2 regions of the Streptomyces sp. NPDC017529 genome follow, and region 1 is predicted to be linked to the other one. Evidence: riboswitches for the same ligand, from Rfam matches in the RefSeq annotation. Region 1 holds a riboswitch; the other holds the start of a gene.

Region 1 (10,853 bases):
CCACCAGGACCAGGTGCACGTCGGTGCCGCCGGACAGTACGGAGACGCCCGCCTCGGTGACGTCGGGCTGCGTCAGGCGCTCGGCGAGGATGCGCGCGCCGTCCAGGGTGCGCTGCTGGCGCTCCGTGAACTCCTCGCTCGCCGCGACCTTGAAGGACACCGCCTTCGCCGCGATCACGTGCTCCAGCGGGCCGCCCTGCTGACCGGGGAAGACCGCCGAGTTGATCTTCTTGGCGAGCTCCTGGGTGGACAGGATCACACCGCCGCGCGGACCGCCGAGGGTCTTGTGTGTGGTGGTGGTCACGACGTGGGCGTGCGGCACCGGGTTCGGGTGCAGCCCGGCCGCGACCAGGCCGGCGAAGTGCGCCATGTCGACCATCAGGTACGCGCCGACCTCGTCGGCGATCCGGCGGAACGCCGCGAAGTCCAGCTGGCGCGGGTACGCCGACCAGCCGGCGACGATCAGCTGCGGGCGGGTCTCCTTGGCCAGGCGCTCGACCTCACCCATGTCGACCAGGCCGGACTCCTCGTCGACGTGGTAGGGCACCACGTTGTAGAGCTTGCCGGAGAAGTTGATCTTCATGCCGTGGGTCAGGTGCCCGCCGTGCGCGAGGTTCAGGCCCATGATCGTGTCGCCCGGCTTGAGCAGCGCGAACATCGCGGCGGCGTTGGCCTGCGCGCCGGAGTGCGGCTGCACGTTCGCGGCCTCGGCGCCGAAGAGCGCCTTGACGCGGTCGACGGCGATCCGCTCGACCACGTCGACGTGCTCGCAGCCGCCGTAGTAGCGGCGGCCCGGGTAGCCCTCGGCGTACTTGTTGGTGAGGACCGAGCCCTGGGCCTCCATGACGGCGGCGGGGGCGAAGTTCTCCGACGCGATCATTTCGAGGGTGGACTGCTGACGGTGGAGCTCGGCGTCGACGGCGGCGGCGACGTCGGGGTCGAGCTCGTGGAGGGAGCTGTTCAGAAGGGACATGACTCTTCCTGGGGTACGCGGGGCGCGGGCCCCGCCAGGCGGCGGGTGGGCGGGCTCAGCCGGTGAAGGCGGTGTACTCGTCGGCCGAGAGCAGGTCGTCCGGCTCGCCGCTGACCTTCACCTTGAACAGCCAGCCGCCCTCGAACGGGGCGGTGTTCACCAGCGAGGGGTCGTTGACGACCTCCTCGTTGATCTCCGTGACCTCGCCGTCGACGGGGGAGTAGAGATCGCTGACGGACTTGGTCGACTCCAGCTCACCGCAGGTCTCGCCCGCCGTGACCGTGGCTCCGACCTCAGGAAGCTGCACGAAGACGACGTCGCCGAGCGCGTTGGCGGCGTGCTCGGTGATGCCGATCACCGAAACGCCCTCCTCGGCGGCCGACAGCCACTCGTGCTCCTTGCTGTAGCGCAGCTGCTGGGGGTTGTTCATGTCTTGATTCTCCTGGATGCGGTGGCGTGCTCGGTGCAAGGGTCTTGACAGATGAGACGGGAGCGCGGCGGGGACGGAGGTACGCGTCACTTCTGGCGCTTGTAGAACGGCAGCGCCACGACCTCGTACGGCTCACGGGTGCCACGGATGTCCACCGCCACTCCCGCGGTGCCGGGCGCGGCGTGCGCGGCGTCCACGTAGGCCATCGCGACGGGCTTGCCGAGAGTGGGGGAGGGGGCACCCGAGGTGACCTCGCCGACGACCGAGCCGTCGGCGGCGACGACCGCGTACCCGGCGCGGGGTACCCGGCGGCCCTCGGCGATCAGCCCCACCAGCTTGCGGGGCGGGGCGGCCGCGGCGCGGTCCCGGGCCGCCTCCAGGGCGGCGCGGCCCACGAAGTCACCGCCGTTCGTCGTCTTCTCGAACTTCACGACGCGGCCCAGGCCCGCGTCGAACGGGGTGGTGTCCGTGGTCAGCTCGTGCCCGTACAGCGGCATGCCCGCCTCCAGGCGCAGCGTGTCCCGGCAGGACAGGCCGCAGGGCACCAGGCCGGCGCCCTTGCCCGCCTCGGTCAGCGCCTCCCAGAGGGCGGGCGCGTCCGCCGGGCGGACGAACAGCTCGAAGCCGTCCTCGCCGGTGTATCCGGTACGGGCGATCAGCGCCGGCACGCCCGCGACGGTGCCGGGCAGCCCGGCGTAGTACTTCAGGCCGTCCAGGTCGGCGTCGGTCAAGCCCTTCAGGATGCCGGGCGACTCGGGGCCCTGGACGGCGAGCAGCGCGTACGCGTCCCGGTCGTCGCGGACCTCGGCGTCGAAGCCGCTCGCGCGCTCGGTGAGGGCGTCCAGCACGACCTGCGCGTTGGAGGCGTTGGCGACGACCAGGTACTCCGTCTCGCCGAGGCGGTAGACGATCAGGTCGTCCAGGATGCCGCCCCCGGCGTCACAGATCATGGTGTAGCGGGCGCGGCCGGCGGCCACGCCGCCGATGTTGCCGACCAGCGCGTAGTCCAGCAGGTCGGCGGCGCGCGGTCCGGTGACGGTGATCTCGCCCATGTGGGAGAGGTCGAAGAGACCGGCGCGGGTGCGGACGGTGACGTGCTCGTCACGCTCGCTGCCGTACCGCAGCGGCATGTCCCAGCCGGCGAAGTCGGTCATGGTCGCGCCGAGGGCGCGGTGGATCGTGTCCAGCGCGGTCCGGCGGGGGGCTTCGGTCATGGTTCTGGCTCCCGGGCATGGGTGACAAGACGGTCTCCCCATCTGTCATCGGAACCTGAGAGGTTCACCGGAAAGCCGTCACCGGTCCGGTTTGCACCTTGGGTGGAGCCACACCACGGCGGCCCGCTTTTCAGATCTGCCTCGCCCGCGCGGTATCGGGGCCTGAGAGATTCAAGGGAGGACTTGCTCCTTCGGCGCCCCGCCGTGACGGCCGGGGACTCTCCCGCGCGGATTCAAGCGGCCGGTATGCAGTTGGCTGAGCGTGGCACCCGTACGGGGACGCACCCGGTGAGGCGCGGCCCGGCACATGGCGCGCACATCATCGCACGGGATCGCCGGATAAAGGAGCCCTGGTCGCACCGGTGTTCGCGGGGAGGTCACGACCATGTCCGGGGTGTGTACGGATCGGGCGGATTCCTTGAACCGTATTACCTTTTCTTGACACTCTGCGGGTAAGGGGACGGATCCATCGGACCGGGAGGGGCGATCACGGTGCACAGGCAAGCCGCATTCGCGACGAGTCCGGGAGGCGCGCCCCCGGGCTGCGTCCCGGAAGCGACCCCGGGCGCCGTCCCCGGGCCCCTGCGGCTGCCGGGCCCCGGCCGCGGGCAGGCCGGACGAACGGTGGACGCGGCCCCGGTGCCGGAAGCGGCCCCGGCGGCCGGCGTCGCCCCGGTGGCCGACGTGGTCGACCTCAGAGACCGGCGCACCGCCCGCGACGTGACCGAGCTGCGCTTCTGCGCGGGCGACCTGGTGGTGGTCTCCGGGCTGCCGGGCAGCGGCAAGAGCACGCTCATGCTCCGGGTGGTGCCCGCCCTCGACGGCCACGGCGCCGTCGTGCACCGCATCGACTCGCAGGACGTACGGGAGCGCTGGGAGCGCGGCCGGCTGCGCCGGCTGCCGTACGCGCTCTACCGGCCGCTGGTCAGGGCGGCCCACTACCTGGGGCTGCGGCGGGCGCTGCGCTCCGGCCGCAGTGTGGTGGTGCACGACTGCGGAACGCTGGCGTGGGTGCGCCGCTGGCTCGCGCGGGAGGCGCGGCGCGGCGGGCGCGGGCTGCATCTGGTGCTGCTGGACGTGCCGCCCGAGGTCGCGCTCTCCGGGCAGCGGTCGCGTGGACGCGGAGTCTCCGGTTACGCCTTCGCCCGGCACCGGCGCGCGGTGCGGCGGCTGATCACCCGGGCGCAGACGGCCCGGCTCCCCGCCGGCTTCAGCTCGGCCGTCCTGCTGGACCGGCGGGCGGCGGGCGCGCTGCGGCGGGTCGGCTTCGGACAGCGGCCGCCGGAAGCCGCGGCCGAGACCGCCGGGCCCGGCGCGGCGTACATCTGACGGGCCGTACGGAACAGCCCCGCACGACCCGTCGGTACCGGTCCTAGCTCTGGGATATCTCCCGCAACTGCGCCTCCTCCGGACGCTCGACGCCGGGCCGATCTAAAGACCCAGGGCCTTGAGGAGCACCGTCGGCAGCGACAGTACCGAGTTGAGCAGCGAGCCTCCGGGCTGCTGGGCCTGGTCGGCGGCGGGCTGCTGCGGCTGTTCGGCAGGCAACTGCTGGTCGGCGGGCCGCGGCTGGTCGGCGGGCTGCTGCCGCGGCGCGTCGGCGGGCGGCTGCGGGTCGCTGGTCGGAGCCTTCGGCTGGGCGGCCGGCTCGTCGTCGGCGTCGGTTTCGGCCGGCTGGGCGGCCGGCTGGGCGACGGGCCGGTTGGCGGGCTGCGCGGCGGGCTGGGCCGCCGGCTGCTGGCGCAGGTCGCCGACCAGCTTGTCGATGCCGAGGCTCTTGAAGACGCTCGTGACCGAGTTGGTGACCGCGTCGGTCAGCTCCCTGGTCGACCGGGCGTTGTCGGTGTTCTCGTCCGGGGCCGGGACCCGGACGCCGGTCAGCTCGTCGAGGTTGATCCGCAGGTTCCGCGACGCCCTGTCCAGCGCGGCGGTGTCGGCGGAGACCGACCGGTCGGAGTCCTTGTTCAGCAGGTCCGCCAGGCGCCGCGCGTCCAGGAGGACGCTGTCCAGGCGGGTGCGGGCCGCTCTGACCTGGACGGAGTGGCCGCGGTCGTCGGCGATCTTCTCGGTCAGTTCGGTGTTGGCGTCGGCCAGCCGGGCGAGGTCGTCGACGATGACGCTGTGGTTCCGGACGGGAGGCTTGGGCTCGTCCGCCGCGGCCGCGGAGCCCGCGACGCCGAGGGCGAGGGCGCCGACGGTGGCCGCGCTGACGAAGGCGGTGGTGGCGGTCCGGTGAGTTGCCATCAGGAGGTGTGCCTTTCTGTAGGAACGGCAGGGCAAGATCACCCTGGGGCTACCTTCGGAGCGGTGTGCACGGTCCGCAACCGCTCGCGTGCGTTCGGTGGTCATCCGGATGCACCCGGGCTCCTTCTCCCTGCTGGCGTTAGGGTCTTCGACCAGGTAAGAGCCTGTACGTGAGCGGGTGGGTGGACATGGACTTTCCGGAGCAGGGCATTCCGCAGCTGGGGTGGCCCGCCAACGAACTGGAGGAGGTGCTCGCCGCTTCGGTGGGGCACCCCGGGGCGGGCGCCCGCATCGTCGAGGTGCTGGGGCGCAGCCGTATATGGGTGCCGCTGCCCAAGGGCGGCGGCCCCGAGAGCGCGGGGATGGGCCGGTCCGGCCTGGACCTGCCCACCGTCGAGATCGACTCGGCCGCGTACGTCCCGGTCTTCAGCTCCGAACAGGAGTTCCAGCGGGTGGCCGGGCCGAACCTGTCCTTCACCATCGCGCCGGCCGCCGAGTTCGCGCGCGGGCTGCCCCCGCTGATCGGCATGGCGGTCAACCCGGACGGCACGGTCGGCGTCCCGCTGCCGCCCGCCGTGGTGGCCGAACTGTGCCGGGCCGGCCGCCCGGACCAGCCGGGGGCGCCGAGCGGCGCCCGGGTCCGGCTGTTCGAACCGGACTGGCAGGAGGAACCGGTGGACTTCCTGGCCGCGGCCGGCCTGGAGTTCTCGGCAGCGGGCTTCGTGGTCACCGCGCGCCGCGCGCTGGCGAGCGTCGAGGGGGACGCGCCCGCGCTGTTCGTCGGCGTGCAGGTGGACGCCGCCGCCGTCGCGCCGCACGACCCGGCCGTACGGGACGCGGTGACCGCGGCCCTCGGGCGGGCCCTCGGCGGGACGCCGCCGGCCTGGCCCGTCCAGCTCGTCATGCTGGACCTCGCCCAGGGCGACCCGGTCGCCGACTGGATGCTGGAGCGGGTCAGGCCCTTCTATACCCGCGACCTCGCGTAGCGGCCCGCGCCCCTCCCGCGCCGCCGGCCTGCCGGGGGCGCCCGCTCCCCGTGACCGCAAGCGACGTGTGCTGATCCGACCGGGGCCCGGACGCAGGCTCTAAGCTGTTGGTGCAACCGGCAGGCGTACCCCACGTGCCTGCCGACAGGAAGGGACGGACCACGTGAGCGCGGGTGCGCATCAGGGAGCGGCTGCCGGGCAGGTCGAGCAGATGCTGCAGCAGGTCTCGCCCGGGCGGTACGACGCCTACGAGGCGTTGCTGCAAGCGCTCGCCGCCGGCCAGGTCTGGATGCTGCTCTGGCACGGCCAGGCCGGTTCGCCCGATGCGCAGTACGGCAACATGGAGGTCGACGGGCTCGGCTACGCACCGTGCGTGACCTCCGCGCCCGAACTCGCCGCCAGTGGCTGGAACCGTGCGCACGAAGTCGTCTACGGCCGGGACATCGCGGCCACCCTCTTCCCCGACCGCTGGGGGCTGTGGCTGAATCCGCACGCCCCCGGCGGCGGTGTGGGCATCCCGTGGCTGGACCTGCGGCGTATCGCGGGCGGCCTGGACCGGCTGCCCGCGGGGCCGCTGCGGATCACCGAACCGGCCATCGAGATCCCCCAGTTCTACGCCCTGCTGGGGCAGAACGCGCACCGCACGCCCGCCGTGCGCTCCCTGCGCCGGGCCTGGGTGCAGCCCGCCCTGGGCGCCCCGTACCTGGCGATCGGCCTGGACCTGTACGACACGGGCCAACCGGCCGTGGACTCGGTGCGGTTGATGATCCAGCAGTCCATCGGCGCGGTGCCGGAGGGGCTGCCCGTCTCGACGGTCGCGATGAACGACGAGTACGACCCGGTCGGTATGTGGATGCGGGCCAACGCGCGCCCCTTCTTCGACCGGGACGCGTACGCCGCCGGCCCGGTGCCCGCGCCCGCCCCCGCGCCGTCGTACGGATACGGCTACCCGCGCCCGTACTGACGTGCCCCCGCGCCCGTACCCCGCCCCGCGGTACCGGCCGGCTGCCTCCGCTCCCTGCCCCACGGCTTCCCGCTGGCTCGAAATGGCCGCTCGTGCCCGTTAGTTGACCCCTGATTCGGGCCGTGTGCCCCGCTCATTCGTGGCTTGTGTCCGCATAACGGAAGCCCGTGGGCCACATCACAGTTGCGCATCCATTCCCGGTCAGGGCTGGTGAGTGATCGCGAATCGGATGAAGACTCCCGCAGCAGAGGGCTCCGGCCCCGTGTACGAGAGTTGCGCCACTCGTCGTCGCGTGATGTTCCGCGACTTCTGCACTACCGGCAACACCTGTAACACCTGCACCTGCAACGCCCGCACTGCATGCACCAGTTGCTCCAGCTGTTCCAGATTTCTTCCAGTTGCTCTAGATGCACCACTCGCACCAGTGATGTGAACCAGGCCGCAGACCGCGGCGCGCATGGGCCGGCCGGCGCCGGCCGAGAGGGGTCAAGGCACCGTGACCGCACCGATCGAGACCACCGGGGCGGCTGCCGAGGCGCAGCCGGAAGCGGTGCTGGCAGGCGTCGAGAGCAAGAAGATCGAGGGGCGTTCGCTCGGCCAGATCGCCTGGCTGCGCTTCCGGCGCGACAAGGTCGCGGTAGCGGGGGCCGTCGTTGTCACCCTGCTCATCGTGATCGCGGCGCTGTCCCGGCCGATCCAGTCCTGGCTGGGCCTGGACCCGAACATCCCGCACCAGGACCTCATCGACACCAACACCACCCTGCCCAAGGGCGACTTCGGCGGCATGAGCTGGGACCACCCGCTCGGCGTCGACCCGAAGTTCGGCCGGGACCTGCTCGCGCGGGTCCTGGAGGGCTCCTGGGTCTCGCTGATCGTCGCGTTCGGCGCGACGCTGCTGTCGGTGGCCATCGGCACCGTGCTCGGCGTGGTGGCCGGGTTCTACAGGGGCCGGGTGGACGCGCTGATCAGCCGGCTGATGGACGTCTTCCTGGCCTTCCCGCTGCTGCTGTTCGCCATCGCCATCTCGGCCTCGCTCCAGGGCGGCGCCTTCGGTCTCGAAGGGCTGCCGCTGCACATCTCGGTCCTGATCTTCGTGATCGGTTTCTTCAACTGGCCGTACATGGGCCGGATCGTGCGGGCCCAGACGCTGTCGCTGCGCGAGCGGGAGTTCGTGGACGCCGCGCGCGGCATGGGCGCCCGCGGCCCGTTCATCCTCTTCCGGGAGCTGCTGCCCAACCTGGTGGGCCCGATCATCGTCTACTCGACGCTGCTGATCCCCTCCAACATCCTCTTCGAGGCGGCGCTGAGCTTCCTGGGCGTCGGCATCCAGCCGCCCCAGGCGTCCTGGGGCGGCATGCTCAACCAGGCGGTCAAGTTCTACGAGGTGGACCCCCAGTACATGCTCGTGCCAGGCCTCGCGATCTTCGTCACCGTGCTCGCGTTCAACCTCCTCGGCGACGGCCTCAGGGACGCGCTCGACCCGCGCAGCCGCTGACGCCCGCCGGCCCGTACGCCCGGCAGGCACCCACCCAAGATTCCGACCAACGAAGGGGAAACCGACCACTATGCGAAGGCCAGTCCCGGTCGCGGCGATCGCGGCCCTCACCAGTGCGGCCCTGTTGCTGTCCGGCTGCAGTGGCAAGAGCAAGGGCGGTGGCTCCGCGGAGGCGAACGCCGCCACCAAGGGCATCGTCAACGCCTCGGACGAGAAGGGCGGCACGCTCACGTACGCGATGAGCGACGCCCCCGAGTCCTTCGACCCGGGCAACACGTACTACGTCTACATCTGGAACTTCAGCCGCCTGTACGCGCGCCCGCTCACCACCTTCAAGCCGGGCCCCGGCGCCAAGGGCAACGTGCTGGCGCCCGACCTAGCGGAGTCGATGGGCAAGTCCAGCGACAACAACACGACCTGGACGTACAAGCTCCGCGCGGGCCTCAAGTACGACGACGGCAAGCCGATCACCTCGAAGGACGTCAAGTACGCCGTCGAGCGCAGCAACTTCTCGCGCGAGGTACTCTCGCTCGGCCCGAACTACTTCCAGACGTACCTCAAGGACAACGAGGGCGGCTACAAGGGCCCGTACAAGGACAAGAACCCGGAGGGCCTGAAGTCCATCGAGACGCCGGACGACCGGACCATCGTCTTCCACCTCAAGCAGCCCTTCGCCGAGTTCGACTACCTGGTCAGCGCCCCGCAGACCGCGCCGGTGCCGCGGGCCAGGGACAAGGGCGCGGACTACACCAAGAACGTCGCCTCGTCCGGCAGTTACAAGTTCGAGTCCTACGAGGAGGGCAAGAAGGTCGTCCTCGTCCGCAACCCCCACTGGTCGGCCGCGACCGACCCGCTGCGCAAGCAGCTGCCGGACAAGATCGTGCTGAACATGAAGGTCGCCCAGTCGACGATCGACAAGGACCTGAAGGCGGGCAACACGCTCGTCGACATGGCCGGGCGCGGCGTGGACTCCCAGACCCAGGCCCAGCTCCTGACGGACAGCAAGGAGAAGGGCAACACCGACAACGCGCTCGGCCAGCGCCTGGCCTACGTGGCGATCAACACCAAGGTCGCGCCGTTCGACAAGCCGGAGTGCCGCAAGGCCGTGCAGTACGCGGTCGACAAGAAGGCCGCGCAGACCGCGCTCGGCGGGCCGGTCCGCGGCGACATCGCCACCACCTTCCTGCCGACCGACCTCGACGGCTACCAGAAGTTCGACCTGTACCCGCAGAAGTACAACGGTGACGCCCTCGACCTGACCGAGGCCAAGAAGCACCGGCAGGCGTGCGGCGCCGGCAACGTGAGCACCACGATCACCGCGCGCAACGACCGGCAGGACGAGGTGGACGCGGCGACCTCGGTGGTCAACTCCCTGAAGAAGATCGGCATCAACGCCAAGATCCAGACGTACCCGAGCGGCAAGTACTTCTCGGACTACGCGGGCGTGCCGGAGTTCACCAAGCGCAACAACGTCGGCCTGATGATGATGCAGTGGGGCTCGGACTACCCGGCCGGCTTCGGCTACCTGAACCAGGTCGTCAACGGCAAGGCGATCCAGAAGTCCGGCAACACCAACCTCTCCGAGCTGGACGACCCCACGATCAACAAGCTGCTGAACGACGCCATCGCCAACAGCGACAAGGCGCAGCGCGAAAAGATCTACGCGGAGATCGACAAGAAGACGATGGAGCAGGCCGTCATCGTCCCGCTGACCTACTTCAAGGTCCTGATGTACCGCTCGCCGAAGGCCACCAACCTGGTCTCCACCTCGGCCTACAGCGGTGAGTACGACTACCTCAACATCGGCGTCAAGAAGTAGCAGCCCCGGAAGGCAGGTGAAGGCATTGGTGTCCGCGGACCGGCCGGGTCCGGTCCGCGGCGCCGACGCCGCAGTCCCGTGTTCTCGTACATCATCCGCAGGTTGATCAGCGCGGTGATTCTGCTGCTGATCGTCAGCGCGGTCACCTTCGGCATCTTCTTCGTGCTGCCGAAACTGGCCGGGCAGACCGCCGACCAGTTGGCCGGGCAGTACATCGGAAAGGCCCCGTCGGCCGCGGACATCGCCGCGGTGAAGAAGAACCTCGGCTTCGACAAGCCGGTCTTCGTACAGTACTGGGACTTCCTCAAGGGCATCTTCGTCGGTGTCGACTACAAGTTCGGCCCCGACGCCGCCACATGCAACGTGCCGTGCTTCGGCTACTCCTTCAAGACCCACATCGAGGTCTGGCCCGAGATCCAGACCAGGCTCCCGGTGACCATCTCGCTGGCCGCGGGCGCGGCCGTGGTGTGGCTGGTCTCCGGCGTCGCCACCGGCGTGCTCTCCGCGCTGCGCCCCGGTTCGGTCTTCGACCGGCTGGCGATGGGCGTCGCCCTGGCCGGCGTCTCGCTGCCCATGTTCTTCACCGGCGCGCTGGCGCTGGCCCTGTTCACCTACCAGTGGCCGATCTTCGAGCGGAGCGACTACGTACCGCTGCTGGAGGACCCGTTCATGTGGGCCCAGACGCTGGTGCTGCCCTGGTTCACCCTGGCCTTCCTCTACTCCGCCCT
Region 2 (10,853 bases), on a different contig from region 1:
GTGCGGCTCCAGGCGCTTGGCGATGTAGTTGGCGCCGAGCACCGCGACCTGGGTGGCGCGCTTGAGGCCCTCGCCACCCATCAGCCGGACGTACGCCCAGGAAATGGGAAGTATGCCCGCGGAACCCCACGGCGCCGCGGAGATGGGGCCCACCCCCGTCTCCGGGCCCGCGGTGGGCTGCAGCGGGTGGTTGGGCAGGTACGGCGCCAGGTGGGCGCGTACGCCGACCGGGCCGACGCCGGGACCGCCGCCGCCGTGCGGAATGCAGAAGGTCTTGTGCAGGTTCAGGTGCGAGACGTCGCCGCCGAACTTGCCGGGCTCGGCGAGCCCGACCAGCGCGTTGAGGTTGGCGCCGTCCACGTACACCTGGCCGCCCGCGTCGTGCACCGCCGCGCAGATCTGCGTGATGTGCTCCTCGAACACGCCGTGCGTGGACGGGTAGGTGACCATCAGCACCGCGAGCTGGTCACGGTGCTGCTCGATCTTGGCGTGCAGGTCGTCGGTGTCCACCTCGCCGTCCTCGCCGGTCTTGACGACGACGACCTTCATGCCGGCCATCACGGCGCTGGCGGCGTTGGTGCCGTGCGCCGAGGACGGGATCAGGCAGACGGTGCGCTGCTCGTCGCCGTTGGCCCGGTGGTACGCCCGTACCGCCAGCAGGCCGGCCAGTTCGCCCTGCGAGCCGGCGTTCGGCTGGATGGAGACCTTGTCGTAGCCGGTGATCTCGGCCAGCCGCTCCTCCAGCTCCGCGATGAGCGTGAGGTAGCCCTGGGCCTGCTCGACCGGCGCGAAGGGGTGCAGCTGCCCGAACTCGGGCCAGGTGACCGGCTCCATCTCGGTCGTCGCGTTCAGCTTCATCGTGCACGAGCCGAGCGGGATCATGCCGCGGTCCAGCGCGTAGTCCTTGTCCGACAGACGGCGCAGGTAGCGCAGCATCGCGGTCTCGGAACGGTGCTGGTGGAAGACGGGGTGCGTCAGGTACGCGTCGCCGCGCAGCAGCCCGTCCGGCAGCGCCTCGGCCGCCGTCGCGTCGAGCGACTCGATGTCGCCCTGGACGCCGAACGCCCGCCACACCGCGTGCACCTGCGCGCGCCCGGTGGTCTCGTCGCAGGCGATGCCCACCAGGTCGGCGTCGACCAGCCGCAGGTTGACCCCGGCCTCGCGGGCCGCGGCGACGGTTTCGGCGGCCCGGCCCGGCACCCGCACGGTCAGCGTGTCGAAGTACGCGCCGTGCACGACCTCGGCCCCGCCGGCGCGCAGCCCCTCGGCCAGTACGGCGGCGTAGCGGTGCGTACGCCGCGCGATGGCCGCGAGTCCGTCGGGACCGTGGTACACGGCGTACATGCCCGCCATCACCGCGAGCAGCACCTGCGCGGTGCAGATGTTGCTGGTGGCCTTCTCCCGGCGGATGTGCTGCTCGCGCGTCTGGAGGGCGAGCCGGTACGCCTTGTTGCCGTCGGCGTCCACCGAGACACCCACCAGGCGGCCGGGCAGGCTGCGGGCGAACTTCTCCCGTACGGCCATGAACCCGGCGTGCGGGCCGCCGAAGCCCAGCGGGACGCCGAAGCGCTGCGTGGTGCCGACCGCGATGTCCGCGCCCAGCTCGCCCGGCGAGGTCAGCAGCGTCAGCGCCAGCAGGTCGGCGGCGACGGTGACGATCGCGCCGAGTCCGTGCGCCTGCTCGATGACGGCGCGGGGGTCCCGTACGGCACCGGAGGCGCCGGGGTACTGGAGGAGCACGCCGAAGACGCCGCGCTCGGCCACCTCCGCCGGGATGCCCTCGGACAGGTCGGCCACCACGACCTCGACGCCGGTCGGCTCGGCGCGGGTCTCGATCACGGCGATGGTCTGCGGCAGGCAGTCGGCGTCGACCAGGAAGACGCCCTGCTTGACCTTGCCCACCCGCCGCGCGAGGGCCATCGCCTCGGCGGCGGCCGTGCCCTCGTCCAGTAGGGAGGCGCCGGAGGTCGGCAGTCCGGTCAGGTCGGCGACCATGGTCTGGAAGTTGAGCAGCGCTTCGAGCCGCCCCTGGGAGATCTCCGGCTGGTACGGGGTGTACGCGGTGTACCAGGCCGGGTTCTCCATCACGTTCCGCAGGATCACCGGCGGGGTGAACGTACCGTGGTACCCGAGCCCGATCATCGGGGCGAGCACCTGGTTGCGGTCCGCGAGTGCCCGCAGCTCGTCCAGGACCTCGGCTTCCGTACGGCCCTGGGGCAGGTTCAGCGCCTCCGCGCTCTTGATCACATCAGGTACCGCGGCCGCGGTGAGCTCGTCCAGCGATCCGAATCCGACCTGCGCGAGCATCTTGGCCTGGGCCTCCGGCCCCGGGCCGATGTGCCGCTGCTCGAACGGGGTACCTCGTTCGAGTTCGGTCAAGGAGATGCGATTGGTGGTCATCTGCGGGGGCCTCCTGGTCGTTTCGACCTACGCGGGGCACCACGGCGCTGGTGCCCGGACGGCCTCCCCCTCTGTCATCTCAACCTGAGAGCTTCACCGGTCCCGCACGCGGCACCGGCTTTCACCGTCGGTGAGGAGGGGTCCCGGCGCTGTGCCCGACCGTGGCCCGCCCTGCTTTCCAGAGTGACCTCGTCCATGCGGTACGTGAGCCTGAGAGATTCCGGGGAGGAGTTGCTCCTTCGGCGCCCCCGCCATGATCGGCAAGGGACTCTCCCGCATGGGGTCAGCAGCCGTTCGCCAGCCTACCAGCGCGGCTTACGGACGTTCCTTCGAGTGGCCAGGGCATGAATTGTGCCCTTTGGTAGTTGTCACAAGGCAGTTGCGACCACTTGGAGGGACCGTGCAGACCGATATCGATCCCCGCAGCTTGATCGGCCGCAAGGCGTTCGACAGAAACGGAACCAAGATCGGCACCGTCGACGAGGTGTATCTGGACGACGCGACCGGCGAACCGGAATGGGCGGCCGTACGCACCGGGATCTTCAGCCGGGACGCGTTCGTGCCCCTGGAGCCCAGCGACCTGGTCGGCGAAGCGCTGCACGTCCCCTACGACCGCAAGCTGATCAGAGATGCGCCGGACTTCGGTGTCGGCCGCCATCTTTCGCCCGAGCAGGAACTACAGCTCTACCACCACTACCGGCTGGACATCCCGGCCCCCGACCCGGTACCCGGCTCGGACGCCGCGCCGGCCGACACGGAATTCGGCCGCGTCGCCGGCACCGAGGACTGAGGGGCGGGGGCCCGGGGTTCGTCCGGCGGCCCGCCCACCAGCGGCAGCGGCTCCCCCGGCCGCAGCGCCGGATCGCCGACGGGAAAGGTGCGCACCCGCCCCGGCGCGGACCACGGCTGCTCGAACCGGACGGTCACCCGCCCCACGCCGCTGCCTTGCACCCAACCGGCCCCGTACTCGTCATGCCACACGTCAAGCCCGGGCAGCCAGCTGCGCGGCCGCTCGGGCTCGGGCTCGCCGGCGGCCTCCCGCACGGCCTCGTCGACCGCCCGGCGCTCCCTCTCGGCCTCCTCCCGGGCAGCCTTCTCCGTCGCCAACTGGGCGAACAGGTCCTCCTGCGTGAAGTCCGCCAGACCGGTCACCCCCACCCCCAGCAGCCGTACGCCTCCCGTGGTGTCCACCAGGTCCAGCAGCCGGGCCGCGGCCTCCCGCACCACCCCCGGGTCGTCCGTGGGACCGCGCAACGTCTCCGACCTGGTCAGCGTCGAGAAGTCGTAGTTACGCACCTTGATCACGACCGTCCGCCCCGACCGCCCGGCCGCCCGCAGCCGCTGCACGCACCGGTCCGCCAGCCGCGTCAGCTCGGCCCGCACCCGCGTCCGGTCCGTCAGGTCCACGTCGAAGGTGTCCTCGACCGATATGGACTTCGCGTCCCGCTCCGCGACCACGGGCCGCTCGTCGCGCCCGAGCGCCATCGCGTACAGCCCGGCGCCGTGCGCCCTGCCCAGCAGCCGGACGAGCTCCGCCTCGCCCGCCTCGGCCGTCTCGGCGACCGTGTGGATGCCCGCCCGGCGCAGCGTCTCCGCGGTGGCCGGGCCCACGCCGGGCAGTGTGCGCACCGTCATCGGCCCGAGCATCTCGCGCTCGCTGCCCGGCTCGATGACCACGAGGCCGTCCGGCTTGGCCTGCTCGGAGGCGATCTTGGCGAGCATCTTGGCCCCGGCCAGGCCCACCGAACCGGTCAGGCCCGTCCGCTGTCTGATCTCCTGCCGCAGCCGCTCGCCCACCGCACGCGCGGACCGGGTGTCCGCCGCGACGCCGCCCGCCTCCAGGTCCACGAACGCCTCGTCCAGGCTGAGCGGCTCCACCAGCGGCGACAGTTCGTGGAGCAGTTCCATGACCTGGTCGCTCACCTGGCGGTACAGGCTGAAGCGCGGGGTCAGGTAGGCCGCGTTCGGGCAGAGCCGGCGGGCCTGGGCCGTGGGCATGGCCGAGCGCACCCCGAAGACCCGGGCCTCGTACGACGCCGTGGAGACCACGCCGCGCGGACCGATGCCGCCGACCACCACGGGCTTTCCGCGCAGGCTCGGCTTGGCCGCCTGCTCGGCGGCCGCGTAGAACGCATCCATGTCCAGATGCAGGATCGTCGGCGCACGTCTCACACGACCGATGCTCCCCCACACCACTGACAATCGCGCCGACCGGCCCCGGCGGACGGCACGGAAAACGCTCCGCGACGCCCTGGAGGGGTTGGAGGAGGCTGGTGGGGCCCGAGGGGCGTAGTGGGTGCTCTCTGGGGCCACAGGGGCGCGACAGACCGCCGTGACGGGCGTACGCGGCCGCCCGGCACCCGGGCCCGGTACGCCCGGCTCAGCCCGCCCGGTTGCGCCGCCGCGCCAGTTCGTCGTGGGGGTTGTGCCGGACCAGCGTCTCGCCGGTGTCCACGCGCTCGCCGTGGAGCTGCGACAGCGCGCCCTCCACGTCGCGCCACACCACGCCGACCGCGATGCCGAAGACGCCCTGCCCGCCTTGGAGCAGGTCGACGACCTCGTCGGGCGAGGTGCATTCGTAGACCGTCGCGCCGTCGCTCATCAACGTCATCCTCGCCAGGTCGGACAGCCCGCGCGAGCGCAGGTGCCGGACCGCGGTGCGGATGTTCTGGAGGGAGACCCCGGTGTCCAGCAGGCGCTTGACGATCTTCAGGACGACGACGTCCCGGAAGTTGTAGAGCCGCTGGGTGCCCGACCCGTAGGCGGGCCGCACGCTGGGCTCGACGAGCCCCGTACGGGCCCAGTAGTCGAGCTGGCGGTAGGTGATGCCCGCGGCCGCGCACGCCGTCGGACCGCGGTAGCCGATGGTTTCCGCCCCGCGGTCCCCCGGCACCGCGGCAGTCTGTGCCGGGGTGCGCTCAGCAGCCCCGGAGTGGAGCGGCAACGCCCCTTCCGCCGCCGTACCGTCGCCGGTGATTGCCACGCCGACCTCCGTCCTCCACGTCCCGGACGGGACCTGCCCTATCGACGGTATGCAGTCACTCGGGGTGCGTCAACGATCGCCGCGCTCGCCACGCCGAGTGATAATCACCCTGCGAGTGGTTTCTCGTGCCCCCGGACGGGGAAAGGCTACTCGAATGCACGGGAGGCGGCCCTCCGCGCAACCCGGCTCACTGGCTGTTGGTGCCGAAGTCCTCGGGCGAGATCTGGTCGAGGAACTCGCGGAACTTCTCCACCTCGTCCTCCTGCTCGTCCGGGATGGCGATCCCCGCGTCGTCGAGGACCCCGTCGGTCCCGTAGATCGGCGTACCGGTGCGCAGCGCCAGCGCTATGGCGTCGGACGGGCGGGCGCTGACCTCGACACCACTGGCGAATACCAGTTCCGCATAGAAGACCCCCTCGCGCAGGTCCGTGATGCGGACCTGGGTCAGTTCCTGGCCCACCGCTTCCAGCACGTCCTTGAAGAGGTCGTGCGTCAGCGGCCTGGCAGGGGCCATCCCCTGCTGGGCGAAGGCGATGGCGGTGGCCTCCCCCGGCCCGATCCAAATGGGCAGGTAACGGTCGCCTCCTACCTCCCGTAGGAGCACGATCGGTTGGTTGGAAGGCATTTCCACCCGGACACCCACGACATCGAGCTCGTTCACACAGCAACCCTAGGACGTGCCCGGCCGGTTTGGGTAGTCGGGCCACCCATTGCTCACGTCAGCCGGACACGCAGGGCGGACTGGACCAGTGCGGCGTGCAGCCGCACGGACAGTGTGGCCAGCTCCCTGGCGGTGGTCTCGGCATGCTGCCTGGTCTGCGGGTTGCGGTGCCGGCGCAACGGTGCCACGACCTGCTCGACCAGGTTGGCCTCCCGCTCGGCCGCCGCCTTCACCGCGCGCAAATGGCGGGGTTCGAGTCCGAAACGCCCCAGTTCCGCGACAAGTTTGGCGACCGTGACGGCCTCGATGTCGTACCCACCGTCGGCGTCCGGAACGATGAGCCCGTACGCCTCCCAGTCGGCGAGCTCCGCCTCCTCGACCTCCGCGGCGGCCAGCAGCTCCGCGCGGCCGATGCGGGCCGCCGTGGGCAGGTCGCCGGCCGGCTCGCCCAGGCTGCCGAGCAGCTCGCCCGCGGGCGCGGCAGGGGCCGGCAGCTGCACCTGTTCGCCGCGCGCCAAGGCGTCGAGGTGCTCGCGGATCACTTTCAGCGGAAGATAGTGGTCCCGCTGCATGCGCAGGACCGCCGCCAGCCGGGCGACGTCCTCCGTACTGAACTTGCGGTACCCGGACGGCGTGCGCCGGGGCTCGACGAGCCCCTCGGCCTCCAAGAAGCGGATCTTGGAGATGGTCACCTCGGGGAACTCGTCGCGCAGCGTGTTGAGCACCGTGCCGATGCTCATCAGCTTGCCGTCCGAGGCGGCGGTGCCGGCAGACCCGGCACCGCCCGGCCCAGTGCGGTGCATATGCCTTCCCTGGCCGGTCAGAACCCGACGCCCCGCTGGCTCGCGTAGAAGACCAGCCGGAACTTGCCGATCTGGACCTCGTCGCCGTTGGCGAGCGGCACCGAGTCGATCCGCTCACGGTTGACGTACGTGCCGTTCAGGCTGCCGACGTCGGCGACCGTGAAGCCGCCGTCCTGGCCGCGGCGGAACTCCACGTGGCGGCGCGAGACCGTCACGTCGTCCAGGAAGATGTCGCTCTGCGGGTGCCGGCCCGCCGTCGTCAGGTCGCCGTCCAGCAGGAAACGGCTGCCCGAGTTCGGCCCCCGGCGCACGACCAGCAGGGCCGAGCCCATGGGCAGCGCCTCGACGGCCGCCTGGGCCTCGGGGGACAGCGACGGGATCGGCGTCTGCCCCGTCGTCTCCGCGTCGTACGCCTCAAGTCCCGAGATCGAGATGGTCGAGGTCGTCTCGGAGGCACGCTCGGCCTGCGCCCCGGGGCGCAGCGGAGCTCCGCAGTTGGAGCAGAACCGGCTCGCCTCGGCGTTCCGGTGCCCGCACCTCGTACACACCGGCAAGGCAACCCCTCCACCCGTGCTAGCGGCCGACGGTCCCTGGGAACCTATGCGGCCGGGCACGGAGGGGTCAACAGACCCGGCACCGGCGCCGCCGACCTGGTCGCGGAAGAGCGGGCGCTCCTGAGCGGCGCCGCCCTCATCGGGCCGGCCCTGGGCACGGTGCTTAGCCGAGCCGCTGCCACCCTCCTGGCGTGCGCTCTTGCCGAACAGCTTTGCAAACAACTTCACGGGCGATTCCCCTTGAACGAAACAGACCCGCCCGTGGGGCAGGACGAACCCTCGATGCACACACCGGCCGATCCGGACATCCAGTGAACGTCCGTGGCCTCCACACAGTTTCCACCACGCACCACCCGAACGGTGCGCCGACCCCCCGCTGCCTCATGCCCTGGCCGGGCCCTCCCCATACGTGGCCCGCTCACCGCGATGACGACCGAGCGTAGTCAGGCCGCTTCGCCTCTCGCAAGGCGTCCACAATGATCTTCTCGTCACGGCTCACAGACACAGTGGCCTGCTCCTTTTCCAAAGTCTGCACCACTCCGCCAGGGATGTTCAGCGCCGGTTCCAGGTCCTGGGGCTTGCCGATCACCTTGAAGCGGTACGGCTGGGCGACCCGCTTCCCGTCGACCTCCACGCCGCCGCGGACATCCGTGACGTAGGAGTCGGCCACGACCCGCACGTCGTTGATCTGGATGGCCTCGGCACCGGCCGCCCGCAACTCCTGAATGGTGTCCAGAAGTTTGTCCGCCTCGACGGAGTGCGTCGAGTCGGTGATGGTGAGGTTGATGCCCGGCCCCTGGGCCGCCACCGTCCCCGCCAGCACACCGAGCTGCTGCTCCTTCTCCACGGTCTGCTTACGGGCCTCCTCGGCCTGGTCCGAGCTGTTCTCCAGCTCGGTCTTCTGGCCTTCCAGCCTGCGCTGTTCATCCGTCAGGCGCTGCGAGCGGTTGTCCAATTCATCCAGGATGCGCACCAGATCCTCCTGTCGCGCACCCCTCAGTGCACTGCTGTCACTCGTGGAACGTACCTGAATCGCGAGGCCGAGACCGAGAATGAACAGCAGCAGGGCGACGATCAGTTGGGCCCGGGTCAGCCGCGGCGGCCACAGACCGGCCACCAGACGCTGCCGGCCGGTCATCGCCGGCTCCGGCGCGACGGGCTTCGCGGCCCCCTCCGTGCCCTCCTCCCGCGCCTGCTCCCCGGCGTCCTTCCCGTCCGCCTGCCGCTCGGCCGACCGGCTCTCCGGAGGCAGCGGCCGCCGGTCGGCCGGCCGGTCGGGCCCGTGCTCGCCCTCCGGCCGCGCCGGCCGGCCGGGCTCCGGCGTCCCGTCCCGCTCGGGGTTCTCGTCCGTAGCCATCGGCATCAGGCCCTGAAGACGTGCCGGCGGATGGCCGCGGCGTTCGAGAAGATGCGGATGCCCAGTACGACGACCACACCGGTGGACAGTTGAGCGCCGACGCCGAGCTTGTCGCCGAGGAAGACGATGAGCGCGGCGACCACCACGTTGGACAGGAACGAGACGACGAAGACCTTGTCGTCGAAGATGCCGTCCAGCATCGCGCGCAGACCGCCGAAGACGGCGTCCAGCGCCGCGACGACAGCGATCGGCAGGTAGGGCTCGACCACCGTCGGCACCACGGGTCGGACCACAAGTCCGACCACGACTCCCACGATGAGGCCCAGTACGGCGATCACGATGTGCCCTTCCCTGTGTCGGCGCCGCCCGCGGCACCGGCCTTCGGCTGTGCTGTACGTACGATCAAACTGGGCGCGGGCGGCAGCGTGACCTCGTTCTCGGCGGAAATCTTCGTACGAATCCCGTAGTTCTTGCGCAGGACGTCCAGGTACTGACCGTCCGCACTGTCCTGGAACGCGGTACTGAGCTTGTGCCCGTTCCCCACCGCCAGCACCGTGTACGGCGGCACCAGCGGCTTGTTGTCGACCAGTATGGCGTCTCCCGCGGCTCTGATCGCCGAGAGGGAGGTGAGCCGCTGCCCGTTGACGGAGACGGCTTCGGCGCCGGACGCCCACAGGCCGTTGACGACCCGCTGCAGATCACGGTCGCGCAGCCGCCCGGTGTCCGAGAACCCGCTGCTCTCGCGCGGGCCGCCGCCACCGGACTGCGCCGACTTGGCGTCGTCGACGACGAGCTTCACCCCGGGCCCGGCCACCTGCGTCGCACCGGCCAGCAGCGCCAGCAGCTCGGCCTTGTCGCCGCCGTGCTTCTTCAACGCCTCGCGCTGCATGGCACCCACGTCGTCGCGGAGCGCGTCGACCCGCTTCTGTACCGCGTCGGCGTCGGCCGTGCCGTGCTCGATGCGGTTGATGAGCTCTTCGCGCTCCTTGGCCAGGGTGGGCGCCGATATCCGCGCCTGGGCGGCGCCGACCGTCACCACCACCGCGGCGAGCACCAGGCCCGCCGCCAGCCCCAACTTCGCCCGCAGCGTACGGGGAAGGCCGCGCGTCCCGGCCTCGGCCTTGCGCGCCGACGCCTCCGCGTACCCGTCGTCCAGGGCGTGGTCCATGACGTTGGTCAGCAGCGACATCGAGGCATCGGGGCGCGAAGCCTGGTGCGGGGTGCTCCGATCGGGGCGCTGCTGCGACATGCCGCACATCGTCGCACGTCGGCGCCGCAGTCACCCAATGGCCCCACCGGCGTGCCGAATCGCGGCGCGCCGGTGGGACCATCGGGTTCGTCCGGGCGCGGGTACGCCCGGCGGGTGATCAGCGGCCCGCGCTGTCCACCACCGCGGACCACTCGTCCAGCAACTGCTGCGCCGAGGCGTCGTCCGGCCCCTCCGCCCACAGATGGGTGACGGCCTCCGCCGGGTCCGGCAGCACCAGCACCCAGCGGCCGTCGGCCTCCACCACCCGTACGCCGTCGGTCGTGTCCACCGACCGGTCGCCCGCGGCCTCCACCACATGGCGCATGACCAGGCCCTTGACCGCCCACGGCGTCGCCAGGTCGCGCTTGAGCACATGGGCACGCGGAATCCGCGCGTCGATCTGGCTGAGCGTGAGCTGCGTACGCGCCACCAACCCGATCAGGCGTACGAACGCGGCCGCGCCGTCGAAGACGCTGCTGAACTCCGGCACGATGAACCCGCCCCGGCCGTCACCGCCGAAGATGGTGTCGTCCGCGCGGCCCACCCGGGTCAGGTCGTCGGGCGAGGTGGTCGTCCACTCCACCTGCGTCCCGTGGTAAGCGGCCACCTGCTCCGCGATACGGGTCGTGGTCACCGGCAGCGCCACCCGCCCGCTGCGCCGCTCGGCGGCCACCAGGTCGAGCATGACCAGCAGCGCCCGGTCGTCCTCGATGATCCGGCCACGCTCGTCCACCAGCGACAGCCGCTCGCCGACCGGGTCGAAACGCACCCCGAAGGCCGCCCGCGCCGAGGCCACGATCTCCCCGAGGCGGACCAGACCGGAACGCCGGGCGTCGGCGGTCTCCG

Evidence for each region. A riboswitch is a leader RNA that binds a small molecule or an ion and turns the genes downstream of it on or off. The one in region 1 is predicted to bind glycine.
Region 2: it holds a riboswitch for glycine, as region 1 does, so the genes downstream of both, gcvP (aminomethyl-transferring glycine dehydrogenase) here and gcvT (glycine cleavage system aminomethyltransferase GcvT) in region 1, are expected to answer to the same signal.

The regions. Positions count from the first base shown of each region.
Region 1 is NZ_JBIRJY010000008.1:47,924-58,776, forward strand. Features, by position in the region: gene glyA (serine hydroxymethyltransferase) at 1-973, opposite strand, end outside; gene gcvH (glycine cleavage system protein GcvH) at 1,029-1,403, opposite strand; gene gcvT (glycine cleavage system aminomethyltransferase GcvT) at 1,490-2,617, opposite strand; glycine riboswitch at 2,758-2,853, opposite strand; gene ACH4K4_RS21595 (AAA family ATPase) at 3,242-3,946, shown strand; gene ACH4K4_RS21600 (hypothetical protein) at 4,049-4,861, opposite strand; gene ACH4K4_RS21605 (enhanced serine sensitivity protein SseB) at 5,050-5,847, shown strand; gene ACH4K4_RS21610 (enhanced serine sensitivity protein SseB C-terminal domain-containing protein) at 6,011-6,811, shown strand; gene ACH4K4_RS21615 (ABC transporter permease) at 7,308-8,306, shown strand; gene ACH4K4_RS21620 (ABC transporter substrate-binding protein) at 8,377-10,125, shown strand; gene ACH4K4_RS21625 (ABC transporter permease) at 10,204-10,853, shown strand, end outside.
Region 2 is NZ_JBIRJY010000028.1:53,226-64,078, forward strand. Features, by position in the region: gene gcvP (aminomethyl-transferring glycine dehydrogenase) at 1-2,400, opposite strand, end outside; glycine riboswitch at 2,589-2,686, opposite strand; gene ACH4K4_RS35815 (PRC-barrel domain-containing protein) at 2,801-3,190, shown strand; gene ACH4K4_RS35820 (DNA polymerase IV) at 3,094-4,572, opposite strand; gene ACH4K4_RS35825 (MerR family transcriptional regulator) at 4,781-5,383, opposite strand; gene ACH4K4_RS35830 (bifunctional nuclease family protein) at 5,571-6,044, opposite strand; gene ACH4K4_RS35835 (MerR family transcriptional regulator) at 6,098-6,847, opposite strand; gene ACH4K4_RS35840 (FHA domain-containing protein) at 6,865-7,713, opposite strand; gene ACH4K4_RS35845 (DUF881 domain-containing protein) at 7,820-8,764, opposite strand; gene ACH4K4_RS35850 (small basic family protein) at 8,764-9,096, opposite strand; gene ACH4K4_RS35855 (DUF881 domain-containing protein) at 9,093-10,007, opposite strand; gene ACH4K4_RS35860 (sugar phosphate nucleotidyltransferase) at 10,126-10,853, opposite strand, start outside.